Regions from separate parts of the Rhizobium sp. PAMB 3174 genome, predicted to be linked through region 3. Evidence: predicted binding sites of a transcription regulator. Region 3 holds the regulator's gene; each other region holds the start of a gene.

Region 1 (5,303 bases), 2.1 Mb from region 3:
TCGGCTTTTCCTTGCGCGGCGGCTTGGCCTGCTGCTGATGGCGGTCGTTGCGCTGGCCCTTGTCCGGACGCGGACCGTCATGCCGTTGATTGCGGTTCGGCTTGCCGCCCTTGCCGCGATTGTCACGGTTTTCCCGATTTTCGCGCGGCTGGTCCTTGCGGCCATCTTCGCCGCGATTGGAGCGTGCCTGCTTCTGCTGGCCATGCGGACGGCGCTGCTGGTGGTCGGAACGACCGCCCATGCGCCAGAGCAGAACCGGCTTCGGCTCTTCTGCAACGGCCTCCTCGGCGGCAGACGCATCCGTCTCGGACTTTTCGGCGACCGTCGCATCGGCTGCCTCGGCCACTGCCGCGGGAGCCTCCTCGGCTACGGCAGCGCTTTCGGCGGGAGCAGCACTCTCCTCGCCATCGGCATCGTCACCGGCGTCTTCGTGTTCGGCGCTCTCGGCCTCTGCGCTGGCCTTGTCGGCCTCGCCCTCGGCGGCAGGCGTCTCGCCACCCTGGCTTGCCAGGAATGCCGCGGCTTCTTCAGCGGAAACCTGGTCGGCACGGTAACCGAGACCCTTGAGGATTTCCTCGATGTCGTCCGGCGTAGCCCCAAGGATCGACAGCATGCCGGTCGTCGACGTGAACCGGCGGCCGTCATAGGCGCCGTCGGGCCGAGCGCCCGAACCCGGCTTCCACTGCAGGAGCGGACGGATCAGGTCCGCCAGGCGCTCGAGAATGTCGATGCGAACAGCGCGCTTGCCGAGGAAGCGGAAGCCGGCGAGCTTGTAGAAGGCGCGTTCATAGGTGTTGTCGGTGACGATCGACGTGCGGCCGGCGGCCAGAACCGGGATCAGGTCGCCGTAGCCGGGCTTGTCCAGGCCGTCATTGGCGAGCGCCCAGAGAAGCGTGATCAGTTCCGCCGGCGCCGGCTTCAGGAGAAGTGGCATGAAGACATGGTATGCGCCGAACCGCACGCCGTATTTGCGCATAGAGCTGCGCGCATCCTGATCGAGCGACTTCACGTCGTCGGCGACGTCGCGGCGGAAGAGAACGCCGAGGTTCTCGACCAGCTGGAATGCCAGGCCCTTGGCGAGACCCTGCAGGTCTTCGGCACGCGACAGGTCATCGAGCGGCTTCAGGACGGTCGCGATGTGGTGATTGACGAAGCGCTCGACGCGGGCGGTCGCGTGCTCGCGCGCATTGCTGCTCAGCTGGTCGTCGGCGAGCAGGATGACGCGCGGATGCAGGATGTGATCGCCGGACGAAAGCCGTGCCACGGGTTCGCCCCGCCAGCGGACGTAACCATCCGAACCGATGACGAGGTCGCTGTTGCCGGACGCGTAGAGACGCGCGGCGCGCGCTTCGTATTCCAGCGACAACGCCTTCTGGGCCGCAGCCTCGACCGCCTTCTGGTCAGGCCCGTTCCCCCCGGTGACCGGCGAAAACCGGAAACCGGCCAACTGGCCGACGTGATGTCCTTCGACGAAGACATCGCCATTCACACTGATTTCTGCTTCCAGCATCGCATTCTCTCTAAGCCGCTTCATGAGCACAGAAGTCCTGCGATCAACAAAGCGTTTCGTCAACCTCTCATGTAACGCGTCGGACAGCCGGTCCTCGATTTCACGCGTCTTTTCTTGCCAGTGTGTCGGATCGGTTAGCCACCCTGGGCGATTGGACACATAAGTCCAAGTTCGAATTTGCGCAATGCGCGCCGACAAAGTATCGATTTCCCCGTCCGTCCGGTCCGACCGCCTGACCTGTTCTGCCATGAAAGTCTCGTTGACCACACCATGGCGAACGAGATCCGAATAGAGCGTCGAAATCAGGTCGGCGTGTTGTGCGTGGGTGATGCGGCGATAATCGGGCAGCGCACAGGCTTCCCAAAGCTTCTCGACCCGCTCCGGCGTGGTGGCGAGATCGATGATCTCGGGATAGCGCGCCAGCAGTTCGAGCGCTTCGTGGTCGATTGCCGGCAGCGCCTTGGTCAGGCCCGGCACCTGTGGCGGCGTTTCCAGGCTGCGGCGCAGGGCGTTGAGCGAAGAATAATCGAGCGCCTTGGTCCGCCACTGCAGCACCTTGACCGGATCGAATTCGTGATTCTGCAGGCGCTCGACCAGTTCCTCGTCGAATGGTTCGGCGCGGCCGGTAACCCCGAATGTGCCGTCGCGGACGTGGCGGCCGGCGCGGCCGGCAATCTGGCCGAGTTCGCCCGGATTGAGATTGCGGTACTGGAACCCGTCGAACTTGCGGTCCTGGGCAAAGGCGACGTGATCGACGTCGAGGTTCAGCCCCATGCCGATCGCATCGGTGGCCACCAGATATTCGACGTCACCTGCCTGATAGAGGCCAACCTGGGCGTTTCGGGTTCGCGGAGACAACGCGCCGAGCACCACTGCCGCGCCGCCGCGCTGGCGGCGGATGAGTTCGGCGATCGCATAGACCTCCTCCGCCGAGAAGGCGACGATGGCGCTTCGCTGCGGCAGGCGCGTGATCTTCTTCTGGCCGGCATAAAAGAGCTGCGACATGCGCGGCCGGTCCACAAGCGTAATGCCGGGAAGCATCTGCCGCAGGATCGGCCGCATCGTGTCGGCGCCAAGCAGCAGCGTCTCCTCGCGGCCTCTCAGATGCAGAATGCGGTCGGTGAAGATGTGTCCACGCTCCAGGTCGCCGGCGAGCTGTACCTCGTCGATCGCCACGAATGCGGCATTGGTTTCCCGCGGCATCGCCTCGACCGTGCAGACGGAATAGCGCGCACCGGGCGGCGAGATCTTTTCCTCTCCCGTCACCAGCGCGACATTGGCGGCCCCGGCGCGCTCCACCAGCCTGTTGTAGACTTCGCGTGCGAGCAGGCGCAGCGGCAGGCCGATGACCCCCGTACCGTAGGCCAGCATTCGCTCGATGGCATAGTGGGTCTTGCCGGTATTGGTCGGACCGAGCATGGCGGTGACACCGCGGCCGCTCAGGATCATGGGTTGGATCGTCACTATCACACCACGCAAAAACGAGAGGGTGACCGCCCCCGGCGAGGAAGGCTGGAACACCGCAAGACACATGGCGACTAAGGGCGGGCGAGGCAAGCCCCAACTTCGAGGGTGACCGAAATTCGAGAGTCAAACCAAACGGTTAAGATTCGGAACAGCAAAGGAACGAATCAGCGACGAATCGCTGACTCGCACGGATTCAGGCTTTGTTCACCGCTACATCTTCCACCCGAACGACGCCGTGACACCAGATAGTGAATCAGGAATTCCTTGCAGACGCAAGATGGACGGTCCGGCGTTAATAGATCCTACCGGTTTGCTAATGTCGGCAGACGGCGGCACCCCTTCGTAAAGAACCGACCAAGGCGGCGAAAAACAACCTCCCGATTAACCTTCGGTCCAAAGCTGGAACGAATCAGCGACGAATCGCTGACATCAATGTCTTCCCGATCTGTTCACCGCTAAATATGGTGTATTTACAATATTTTAACCATAATTTTCGAGCAAATGAAGCATGCGGGACAGCATTGCAGCGCCTGTTGTTAACCTTTGAGCCCCACTTCAGGCGTTCAACCCGGAGGCACGCGCCTCTGCCAAGAAGGACCGGCTGATTGGAAGATGATCACCGGTCACCGTCTCGACCATCACCTTGCCGCCGCTGCGATAGACATGCTTCACGCCGTCAAGTGCGATCCAGTGCGAGCGGTGGATCTGCAGACCCTTTTCCGGGGGGCATTCGGCCACCGCATCCCGCAGACGCATCAGCAGCAATTCCCGCCCTTTCAGCGTCGTCACCTCGACATAGTGATCGCTGACGGAGATCGAAACGAGCCGCCCGCGTTTGGGCAGCGGCAGGCGGCGGAGGATGGCCGGCAGACCATCCTCCGCACCCGCGTTGATGCCGACTGGCACCTCGTCCGCCGACCGGCTGTAGAGCGCGAATAATCCGGCGACCAGAACGCTGATGAAGACGCTGTAGGCGGTAAGCTCCACGATCTGTGCCGGCGCAAGCATTTGCCATCCGAAGGCGGCAACATTGATAGCTGTAACCGCTATGGCCGCTGGAATGCCGGCGCTGACCCCGACCGTCATGAACCGCCAGGGCTGCCGCCATCCGCGCTCCAGCACGACATAATTCCACCATGTGCCGACAAAGTTTCCGGCGACGAATGTGGCAACAACCAGGGCGCCCCAGTAAAGGCTGCGCTGAGGCAGGGAAAGCGTCGTCATCGTCTGGAAAGGACCGGAAACGACCAGCAGCACCGCGACCAGGGCCAGTGCGCCCCAGGTTCGCCAGCTCGAAAATTCATCCTGCATTTCACGAAGCGCGAGCTGCAGCGGCGCGCCGCCCACGTAGCCCTCACGCATTATACGAACCCGTCATTGCCCTCATTCTCCGGCGGCGACATGCCAGACCTCCGTTCGCCGCACCTTTCATCCTGAGTAATGGAGCACATGACATCATGCAAATGCCGATCGACATCCTCACCCACACGCCCAGCTGGGTATGGCTCGTTCTCGCCCTTCTTGTCTTTCGCGGGCTGAAGAGGACAAAGACACGCGAAGTATCGCAGAACTCGCTGATCCTGCTGCCGGCGATCCTCACTCTCCTTGCGCTCCGCCGGCTGGTCATGGCCGGTTTCGATGCGGATGTCTTGGCGGGAACCGCCACCGGCATCATCCTGGCATTCGTCATCCTTCTGTCGATCAAGCCGGCTCGGCAGACCAGGCGCCTGCCGAACGGCAAGTTGCTGCTGCAGGGAGAGTGGCTTTCACTGGGGCTGCTGCTGGTCATCTTCGCGGTCAACTACGTCGATGGGGTCCTCACCGCGATCGATCCTGCCGCAGCAGCGAGCCAGCCAATGCAAATCACCTGGAGCTTCGTCAATGGTCTCTCGGTCACCTTGATGGTGGGTCGCTCGATCATGCATCTGCTGGCGGGAAACAACAGTCCGGCGACGTCCTCGTGAATAGGGAAAAGCAGGCGCCAAAAGCGCGGACTTTAACCTTCAGGCCAAAGCCGGAACGAATCGGCGACGAATCATTGACACCACAAGTTTCCTGCTTTGTTCATCGCTAAATATTGTATTTTTACAATATTTTAACCATATTCTCATCTGCCGGATGCGCCAAATTGGAGCGATTTTGACCCGGACGTTAACCTTTGCTGAAAGCAAAAATGGCGCCCGAGGGCGCCATTTCCGGCAACATCCACTATTGCCACAATCAGACGAAGAACTGTCCGCCGTTCGCAGAAATGGTCGACCCGGTGATGAAGCCGGAATCGTCGGAGGCGAGGAACAGCACGCAGCGGGCGATCTCCTCCGGTTCA
Region 2 (5,303 bases), 230 kb from region 3:
TCCAAGGGCAATGTCTTGGGAATGATGCCGCATCCGGAAAACCTGATCGAAGCGGCCCATGGCGGCAATGACGGGCGTGGCATCTTCGCCTCCGCCCTCGACGTCATCGCAGCCTGATCGACAGAACCGCCAGAAGGCACACATGGAAAACCGGACAATGCGTCTCGCCGCGCCCGCCGCCACCTCCCTCCTGATGGCGCTGGCGTTGGCCGCGTGCCAGAGCAAGCCGCCGGCCCCGGTTGGCGGTTCCTCGGCGCTGTCGATGATGGAGCGGGTGGCGATTGCCGCCAATACCTGCTGGTTCAAGTCCGGCGATCCGGCATTCACCCCCTACCGTCTGGCGCCGGAACTCAATTCCTTCTCGGGCCGCCCGCGCATTCTGGTCGTCCACAAGCACAAGCCCGAATCCCTGCCGCTGCTCGTCGTTCAGGCGGAGGGATCACCGGCGAAGCTCAGCGCCTTCGGACCGCTCCTGGCGGAATCCTCAGGCAGCCGGATCAATGCCGACGTCAACCGCTGGGCCAGCGGCCAGACGAGCTGCTGAAAGCACCGCTTCTCCGAAATCACCGCGTAAAAAAAGCCCGCACACCGCCGTTGGGATAGCGGATGCGGGCCTGAAACGGGGCCATGGACGTGGCCCCGGGGGAAATAACATGCGGTCAGGCGATGAAACGCGACTTCGCAGCCTCGTGATCGGCCATCCGGCGGGTGATGCCGACGTCGCGCAGCTGCTCGTCGGTCAGCTCCATGAGGCTCTGCCGCGTCCGGCGCAGCTGCAGCCATTCCTTGAAGCTTGCCGAGACAGCGACGGCACGACCGGCGAGCACATCCATCAACAGTTCAACACCCGACGGCTTTCGCACGGCATTGTCCGTCTTCGCGGAAGCACCGATTGTATTCATTGCACCGTCAAGGAATTGTACCCGTCTCATGATTGCACCTGTCTGCCTTTCTCTGTTAAAAAATGCCCTTGCATGACTGTCGTATACAATTGACTCACATTGGGTGACAATGTATAGAATTGTCACCATGACAACTTGGCTTCCCGATATTTCCAAGGGCTCAGGCCCGCTCTATGTCCGCCTCGCGGACCGGATCGAAGACGCGATCGTCGACGGCACCTTGCCGCCGGGGACGAAGCTTCCGCCCCAGCGGAACCTGGCATTCGACATAGGGGTGACAATAGGTACAATCGGTCGCGCCTACTCGCTGATCCACGAACGCGGACTGGTCAGCGGCGAGGTCGGCCGTGGCACCTATGTTCTGGATCAGACGGAAAGCGGTGAGGAAATCCAGCAGGCGACCCCGCCGGCGATGACATTGCAGGGCACCCGACCGGACGTCGCGCCCAGCGGTGCCTTGCGGTTCGACACGACCGCTGCACCCGACAGCGGCCAGGCCGCAACGATCGGGCGCCTGACAGGCGACATCATCCGCGATCATCCGGCCGAGATTGCCAGCTACACCCGAACCTTCCCGCGCCACTGGTTCGAAGCCGGTGCGCAATGGCTGACACGCGGCGCCTTTGCGCCGGAAGCGGAAAACGTCGTGCCGACGCTCGGCGCCCATGCCGCCATCATGGCCCTGCTGACGGTCGCCACCTCGCCGGGCGACAAGATCGTCTTCGAGCACCTGACCTATTCGCAGATTGCCCGCAGCGCCACGCTGATCGGCCGCCGCACGGTGCTCGCCAATATCGACGAACACGGGATGATCCCGGAGGATTTCGAAAGCGTCTGCGCCCAGCAGCACCCGAAGATCGCCTTCCTGATGCCGGCCGCCCACAATCCGACCGCCGTCGTCATGCCGGCCGAACGTCGCAGGCAGATTGCCGAGATCGCCCGCAAGTACAATGTCTGGCTGATCGAGGACGACCTGTACGGCTCGCTCTGCCGGGACGAGACGCCGCGGCTCGTGGAATTCGCGCCGGAGCGCACCTTTCTGGTCGGCGGTCTGTCGAAATCGGTCGCCGCCGGCGTGCGCGGCGGCTGGGTCGCCTGCCCGCCGCATTACGCCCACCGCGTCCGCATCGCCCACAAGATGATCACCGGCGGCATGCCGTATCTGTTCGCCGAACTCTGCGCCCGCCTGGTGCTCTCGGGCGAGGCAACAGATCTCAAGGCGACCAGCATCGCCAAGATCATGGATCGCCAGAAAATCCTCGAAACCAACTTCGCCGGCTTCGAATACACCGCCCTGCCCGGCCTGCCCTTCATCTGGCTGAAGCTGCCGGAGCCCTGGCTTTCCGGCACGTTCAAGAATGCCGCCTTCAACGAGGGCATCCTCGTCGACGACGAGGACGAATTCAAACCCGGCCGCTCAGAACGCGTCTGGCACCGCATCCGCATCGGCTTCTCCTCGGTTAAGGAGGACAGAGAGGTCGACCGCGGTTGCAAGCTTCTTCGCCAGATCCTGGAGAACGGCACGAGCAGCTACGATAGCTATTCGTGATCCGTCCTCAAGGACGGATCAGTCCGCCGTGGAAATCCAGCCGATAAACCTCCCGGTCCGCGCGGTAGATCCTCTCGACGCCCTGGAAACTCCGCGGCGTACCCGCGCTCCCATGTTCGTAGCGATATCCAAGATATTCGCTCTTGAATTCACCGAGGAACCGGCCCTCGTTGTAAAGAGCCGCCCGCGCCTGCTTCACGATTGACCCGGCCTTCTCGGCGTTGATCGCATCATCGTCGGATATGCGGCCGTAGTAGTTCATCGCCCAAACCGGCACGCCGTCGGTCCAGACGGTTTCCTGGCCCAAAAAGTCCGTGCCGCCGAAGTAGCTGTCGAGATAGCTCCAGTGTCCCCTCCGATAGCCTATGTCATGCGACGCCGCTCGCGATGAAGCTCCAGGCTTTCCGCCCCCGACATAGGCAGCGGCCTTCGCCTCGACAATGAATTCTTCCAGCATGCTTGAATCTCCAAATAAGAACATAAAGCGAACATTTCATCGTAAATTGATGTCGTCAAGCGATGAAGGAATGCGTCCACATCCCGATAGCCACGTTTCTTGCGTATCTCCGGAAAAACACGGGATTCGCCTGTTATTCTCGGCATTTTCCTGTCGCACTCGCCCGTGACATGGGATAAAGAGACGGCAAACCTCTCCCATCGCGCACGGACACGTCTGGACACATGACCATCTCGAATACCATCGCCATCACCCCGGAGCTCATCGCCGCCCATGGCCTGAAGCCGGATGAATACGATCGCATTCTGGAACTGATCGGCCGCGAACCGACCTTCACCGAACTCGGCATCTTCTCGGCCATGTGGAACGAGCACTGCTCGTACAAGTCTTCCAAGAAGTGGCTGCGCACGCTGCCGACCACCGGCCCGCGCGTCATCCAGGGCCCCGGCGAAAACGCCGGCGTGGTCGATATCGATGACGGCGATTGCGTCGTCTTCAAGATGGAAAGCCACAACCACCCGTCCTACATCGAACCCTATCAGGGCGCGGCGACCGGCGTTGGCGGCATCCTGCGTGACGTCTTCACGATGGGCGCCCGTCCGGTCGCGGCGATGAACGCACTGCGCTTCGGCGAACCGGATCATCCGAAGACCCGCCATCTGGTTTCCGGCGTCGTTTCCGGCGTCGGCGGCTATGGCAATTCCTTCGGCGTTCCGACGGTTGGCGGCGAGGTCGAATTCGACGCCCGCTACAACGGCAACATCCTCGTCAACGCCTTTGCCGCCGGCCTCGCAAAGTCCGACGCAATCTTCTACTCGAAGGCCGAAGGCGTCGGCCTGCCCGTCGTCTATCTTGGCGCCAAGACCGGCCGCGACGGCGTCGGCGGCGCCACCATGGCCTCGGCCGAATTCGACGAGACGATCGAGGAGAAGCGTCCCACCGTTCAGGTCGGCGACCCCTTCACCGAGAAGTGCCTGCTGGAAGCCTGCCTCGAACTGATGCAGACCGGCGCCGTCATCGCCATCCAGGACATGGGGGCTGCGGGCCTCACCTGTTCCGCCGTCGAAATGGGCGCCAAGGGCGACCTTGGCATCGAACTCAACCTCGACCAGGTGCCGGTCCGCGAAGAGCAGATGACGGCTTATGAAATGATGCTGTCGGAAAGCCAGGAGCGCATGCTCATGGTGCTGAGCCCCGAGAAGGAAGAGGAAGCCAAGGCGATCTTCGTCAAATGGGGCCTCGACTTCGCCATCGTCGGCAAGACCACGGACGACCTGCGCTTCCGTGTGCTGCACCAGGGCGAGGAAGTCGCCAACCTGCCGATCAAGGAACTGGGCGACGAAGCACCCGAATACGACCGCCCGTGGCGCGAGCCGACCGTTCCGGCGGTCCTCCCGGCCAATCTCGTTGCCGAACCCGAAGATTACAACCAAGCACTGCTGACGCTGGTGGGCTCGCCCAACCAGTCGAGCCGACGCTGGGTCTACGAACAGTACGACACGCTGATCCAGGGCAACTCGCTGCAGCTGCCGGGCGGCGACGCCGGCGTCATCCGCGTCGACGGCCATCCGACCAAGGCACTCGCCTTCTCCTCGGACGTGACCCCGCGCTATGTCGAGGCCAACCCGTATGAAGGCGGCAAGCAGGCCGTCGCCGAGTGCTGGCGCAACATCACCGCCACTGGCGCCGAGCCGCTGGCTGCGACCGACAACCTCAACTTCGGCAATCCCGAAAAGCCGGAAATCATGGGCCAGCTGGTCAAGGCGATCGAAGGCATCGGCGAAGCCTGCCGCGCGCTCGATTTCCCGATCGTCTCGGGCAACGTCTCGCTCTACAACGAGACCCACGGCGAGGCGATCCTGCCGACCCCCACCATTGCCGGCGTCGGCCTCCTGCCCGACTGGTCGAAGATGGCGAAGATCGGCGGCGCCAATAAAGGCGACCACCTGATCCTGATCGGCGGCGACGGCAGCCATCTCGGCGCATCCGTCTATATGCGCGACGTGCTCGGCCTGATCGACGGACCGGCGCCGGAAGTCGACCTGGTCGCCGAGAAGCGCAACGGCGACTTCATCCGCTCGGCGATCCGCAACGGCCAGATCACCGCCTGCCACGACATTTCCTCCGGCGGCCTCGCCATCGCGCTCGCCGAAATGGCGATCAAGTCCGGCAAGGGCGCCAAGGTCAGCCTCGAGGAAAGCCGTGGCCCCGCGCATGCCCTGCTGTTCGGCGAAGACCAGGGTCGCTACGTTATCGCGGTCCCGGCCGATCTCGCCAACTTCGTCTGCGCCAGCGCGGAAGGCTCCGGCATCTTCTTCCGGCGCATCGGCACGGTCGAAGGGACGAGCCTCGTTGTTGACGATCTGATTTCGCTGCCCGTCAGCCGATTGCATGA
Region 3 (5,303 bases):
AATTGGTTTGATCGCTCATTTTTCTTCCTCGAATGCAAAAAGAACGCCCTGACCGGGCTCATGCGGCACCAGAATGCGGCTGGCGCGCTCCTCGAAGGCGACGCCGTTTTCGGCGAGACAGGCCTTCAACCGCTCGATATCCATGACCTTGAACACGACCGCCCGGCCACGCAAGCCGCGGGCATGGGTGGAACCCTTGAGGCCGAACCGATCCTTCAGGCCAGCGGGATTAAGCGTGGCGATGATGGCGTTATCGAGCCCGACATCCATGCCGAACGGATGCTCGGCCGTGTCGTGACTGACCGCGACCATCTGCAGAAAGTCCTTGAAGTCGGCCGGGTTCGGCTCGGAAAGCACAACCTGGGCAATACCGGTCACCCCATTCTCGTGGGTTTCCAGCGCCTTGCCGGCGGACGGCAAGGCCGCGATGCGCTGGCAGGCGAAGGCAAAGAAGTCCGGCGACCTGAGGTCGGCGGCAAAGGCGAGCTTGAAACTGGCCATCCTTTCGGTGCCGTCCGGCAGGCGGCCGACCCGGGAGAAGGACAGCATGGGACCGGCGGAGACGCCGCTTGCGGCAAAACGCTGGTGATCGGCATCGGCGTCGCTCGTGTTGACGACGATGGCGGTTAGTCCCTCATCGCCGTGGCGAAAGCGAATGGCCTGATCGCGGGCGATGAAGGTGTTGCCGTTGAGCGCGGCCGCCTCGCAGGCCTCACGATCGGCTACGGCCAGCGGCTCCAGATAGGTGCCGTCGGACAGGAAGACGCAGGAATTCGCAGTGCCGAAGGGATGAATGCCGTCGGGGGCGACGGTGAAGCCGAGTTGGGCGAGCCGCGCGCGGGACATCGCAATTGACGTCACCGGCAGAACCAGATGATCCAGAAGGCGGCGGCCGGCAGACCCGGTTGCATCCATGTGCGACTTCCTCCATTTCGCCGCTGATGTGCTTCATCCGTGGCCGATTTGCAAGTCTTGGCGCGAACATTCGTCGCCCCACCCCGCCATCGGTTGATTTGCCGGCAAAAATGTGGACACAGGTGACCGCACAACGCATCAATGGGAAACCGCGCCGACATGCCGCAGACGCTTGCCGCTATTGCGAGTTCGAACCGCACGATCGCGGCGATCTTCGTCATTGCCTTCCTGGTCGCGATCTTTCCCTTCGCCGAGAGCATGATCCTGCATTATCCGGACGAGCGCCATTATTCGCAGGGCGCGGCGCTGATGATGGAGAGCGGCGACTACCTGACACCGCGCACCGGCGAGGATGCTGTGCGGCTGAAGAAGCCGCCGTTCGCCTACTGGATGAGCGTCGCCGGCATGGAAATCTTCGGCATCGGTGTCATCGGCTCGCGCATCTTCTGGCTGCTCGGCGCGGCCGCCATCCTGTTCGTCACCTACAGGCTGGCCAAGCGGCTGACGGGCGACGATGAGATCGCCCTGTTCTCGCTCGCCATGCTCGCCGGCAATTTCGTCTTCCTGCGCTCCGCCGTCACGGCGATTCCCGACATTCCGCTGACGCTGTTCATGCTCATCGCCCTTTACGGCTTTGCCGGCCTGCTCTTCGCCGGCGAAGAAGACAGATGGGACGCCTGGCTTGCCTATGGCGGAACGGCGATGGCGATCCTGACGAAGGGCATTCCGGCGCTGGCGCCACCGGCCTGCGTCTTCGGTCTGATCGTCCTCTTTCCCTCGTGCCGCGTTCATTTTCGCCGGCTGATCGCCCCGCTGCCGATTCTCTTCTCCATGGCTCTCGCCGGCTGGTGGTTCGTCTACCAGGTGCTGCGGTCGAGCTCGGCGCTCGACAACCAGTTCGTCGGCGATCAGGTGCGCACCAAGCTGGAATTCTCGGTTTTCGCGGTGTTCGACTCCGTCGGTCTCAGCCTTGCCGGCCTGCTGGCGCCCGTGATCGGCTGGCTTTTCGTGATTGCGGCGACCGCGATCGCTACGCGCAAAGTGCCGGGCTTCCGGCAGCTCGGCGCGTCGGCCCTGCTGCTTGCAGGCTGGATTGCGCTCAACATCGCCATGTTCGCGCCCGCCTTCAAACCGGACCATCGCTACATCATTCCGTCTCTTCCCGCTCTGTCGATCCTGATGGCGGTCGGCCTCGCCTCGCTGGAGCGCGAGACGACATCGCGCTATCTGAGCCTGTTTCTCAAATTCTCGGTGATCGGCCTGGCCCTCACCTTCGCCATCCTCTACGGCGTTTCGGCCCAGCTGCTGAGTGCCAAGGTAACGGTTGCGATCGTGGTTGCCATCGCCCTCGGCCTGTTGCTCGTCTGGCGCATCGCCAATCGCGAGGCCTTCCGGCCCATGGTTCTGGCACTCTCCGCCCTGCCAATGGCGATCCTGCTTGCCATCTATCCCGTCGTCGCCGCCTTCGGCATGCCCGACCTTGGAAAGCCGATTGCCGACAAGGTCGCCCAGCTCGACCTGCCCGCCGACGACATCGTCTTCCTTGGGTCTGACATCGTCGCCTCCGAGGCACGATTGCACAGCGGCGTCGAACGACCTTTCCTGCAGCGACGAAAGCTTGCGGACGTCGAAGCCGGCGATCGCTTCAAGGCCGTCATCACGCTGGAGAAGACGGAAGCCGACCGGCTCGCCGCCGACGGGTACGACGTGACGGCGGTCAGTGGCGGCTGGCGTTCGATCGATCCGGCCGTCCTCATGAAGGCCGTTCTCTCCGGCACGCTCGCCGAGACACGCGCAGCGGAAGCCGAGCGCGCCTACATCGCACTCGATCCGACGCGCTAACGCTCATAGCCGACCGGCGGCAGCAAAAATCGGCAGTTCCTGCGACACCGGGCCCCGCTTTCACGATATTTTAGGCACTTGCGGAACACAGTGGGAACATATAGTGTCCGTTCTGTATTTGTTTCATGATTCTGGAAGGTGCCGATTCATGCTGACGCGAAAGCAACAGGAACTGCTTCTCTTCATTCACGAGCGGATGAAGGAATCCGGCGTTCCGCCATCCTTTGACGAGATGAAGGATGCACTCAATCTCGCGTCCAAGTCCGGCATTCACCGGCTGATCACGGCGCTCGAGGAGCGCGGCTTCATCCGCCGCCTGCCGAACCGGGCGCGTGCGCTGGAAGTCATCAAGCTTCCCGAAGCCTATTCGCCGAGCCTGCAGCCGCGCCGCGGCTTTTCGCCAAGCGTCATCGAAGGCAGCCTCGGCAAGCCGAAGCCCGCGCCCACCCCCAAGGCACCGGAACCGGCGAACGACACCGTCAGCGTCCCGGTCATGGGCCGCATCGCCGCCGGTGTGCCGATCTCCGCCATCCAGAACAACACGCACAGCCTGTCCGTGCCGATGGAAATGCTGGGCTCCGGCGAACACTATGCGCTGGAGGTCAAGGGCGACTCGATGATCGAAGCCGGCATCCTCGATGGCGATACTGTCATCATCAAGAATGTCAGCAGCGCCAATCCGGGCGAGATCGTCGTGGCATTGGTCGACGACGAGGAAGCAACGCTCAAGCGCTTCCGCCGCAAGGGTGCGTCGATTGCACTCGAAGCCGCCAACCCGGCCTATGAGACGCGTATCTTCGCCTCCGATCGGGTCAAGGTTCAGGGCAAGCTCGTCGGCCTCATCCGCCGCTATCACTGACCGGTGACACGCCTGGCTGCGTCCGTATAACGCGGACGTGGAACAAGCGGCCATGTGCCCGTTTCCTGCGTGATCGGGAAGGCGTTTGTCCGCCAGTCGTAGTATCGATGCCGGGTCCAGGGCCGGTCGATTGCGCCGACTGCCGTCCTGGCCTCAAAGCCAATGCCGTCCGATGCCGCATGGAGTTCGATCGATCCGGTTCTTCGCAGCCGTTCCGCCATAAGCAATGTCGCGCCCGAGCGGCACGTGTCGTAGCCGAGGCGGAACGGCACGATGACCACATCGGCGATGTCGCAGGCGGGTCCGGCATAGGCGGGTTTCTCCACCGTCACCACCCGCAATGCGGTTCCGCCCGACGCCGTAACCTGACCGGCGCACCAGGCGGCCTTCCTGCAGTGGAAGCGGGATATCTCCCCATTCAGGGCCTTTTCCATAGCCAGTCGCTCCGCATTCAAGACGGAGGCCGGCAGCCGTGGCTGCTCTCCTCCTTTTTCTGTCTGGTCGGCCGGAACGGGCTCCCCATCCGCCATGTCCGGCCCCTCGCCCTTCGGCATGGCGAGCGCCCGCTGCCATTGTTCGAAGATGAAGGATGGCGGACGACTGCGGTTCGTCTCTAGCCGTCCATCGGCAATGAGGGCCGCCAGCCTGCCGTCCTCGCTGATAATCAGCGCAGGAGACGAGTTTGTCGGTCCGTATGCGATCAGCGCAACCGCCACGGCCATCAGCGGCAGGCCGACATATCTGAGGCGACTGCGCAGCAGGACCAGAAGCAGAAAGCCGGCGACCGAGAGTTCGAAGGCATAGGGCGGCAGGCGTCCGGATGAAACTCCGCTGTCCCAGCCGGCGACCTCTCGGGCCACCGCGATGACGATGTCCAGCCCAACCCCCATGAGGCGCAGCGGCCAATGCTCGAGCCCGAACGGCATGGCGAGGACGGATACCAGGCCGGCCGGCATGACCACGAAGGTGACGACCGGCATGGCGATGAGATTGGCGGCGAAGCCATAGGGCGCGAGGCGGTAGAAATGCTCCAGCGCGAAGATCGCCGTTGCAGTCCCGCCGATCGCCGATGTAAGCGCCAACGCCGAAGCAAACCCGCCGGCTTTCGCGGCAAGGGCGATGATACCGGACCGGCGGCGCGGCGCGCTCCGGTCCACCGATCGCATCCGCCACCATCTATATCCCGCCACAAGCGCCACCGTCGCGGCAAACGACATCTGGAAGCTCGGCCCCATGACGGCGGACGGCGTGACGGCAAGAATGATCAGCGCCGCGAGCGCGACGTTCCTGAGGCTGATCGCCGGCCGGTCGATGAGGACTGCGACCAGCATCAATGCCAGCATGATGAAGGCACGGATCGCCGATACCTGCAATCCGGAAATCAGCAGATAGCCGAATGCCCCGGCCAGGGCGGCGGCAGCGGCCCATTTCTTGACCGGGAAGCGTTGCACGAGGGCCGGGAACAGGGCGAGTGTCGTGCGCAGGCCGGCAAAGAAGAGGCCTGCCGCGAGCGCCATGTGCAGGCCAGAAATGGCGATCACATGCGCCAATCCCGACATGCGCAAGGCTTCCGCCGTCTCATCCGACAGCGCGCGTCTCTGACCGGTGACGATGGCCGAGGCAAACGCCCCGGTATCGCCTGCGAGCGTCGCCCGTATACGGGCGGAAATCGTGTCGCGCAGCATCT

The links. The regulator LexA, encoded in region 3, represses DNA repair genes until DNA is damaged. The targets are predictions, from matches to a motif close to TGTTCNNNNTGTGTTCNG.
Region 1: a site for LexA is predicted at 3,122-3,139, ahead of ACU5AY_RS18165 (helicase-related protein). Genes of this name have one in related genera too.
Region 2: a site for LexA is predicted at 2,925-2,942, ahead of ACU5AY_RS07090 (DUF5680 domain-containing protein). Genes of this name have one in related genera too.

What each region holds. Positions count from the first base shown of each region.
Region 1 covers NZ_CM128608.1:3,797,817-3,803,119, reverse strand. The annotation lists gene ACU5AY_RS18165 (helicase-related protein) at 1-2,959, opposite strand, end outside; gene ACU5AY_RS18160 (LytTR family DNA-binding domain-containing protein) at 3,533-4,339, opposite strand; gene ACU5AY_RS18155 (DUF6622 family protein) at 4,435-4,941, shown strand; gene phbB (acetoacetyl-CoA reductase) at 5,198-5,303, opposite strand, start outside.
Region 2 covers NZ_CM128608.1:1,499,738-1,505,040, reverse strand. The annotation lists gene purQ (phosphoribosylformylglycinamidine synthase subunit PurQ) at 1-117, shown strand, start outside; gene ACU5AY_RS07105 (hypothetical protein) at 143-544, shown strand; gene ACU5AY_RS07100 (DUF1127 domain-containing protein) at 660-902, opposite strand; gene ACU5AY_RS07095 (aminotransferase-like domain-containing protein) at 1,030-2,451, shown strand; gene ACU5AY_RS07090 (DUF5680 domain-containing protein) at 2,459-2,908, opposite strand; gene purL (phosphoribosylformylglycinamidine synthase subunit PurL) at 3,133-5,303, shown strand, end outside.
Region 3 covers NZ_CM128608.1:1,730,211-1,735,513, forward strand. The annotation lists gene kdsA (3-deoxy-8-phosphooctulonate synthase) at 1-19, opposite strand, end outside; gene ACU5AY_RS08270 (VOC family protein) at 16-915, opposite strand; gene ACU5AY_RS08275 (ArnT family glycosyltransferase) at 1,075-2,757, shown strand; gene lexA (transcriptional repressor LexA) at 2,906-3,616, shown strand; gene ACU5AY_RS08285 (ComEC/Rec2 family competence protein) at 3,610-5,303, opposite strand, start outside.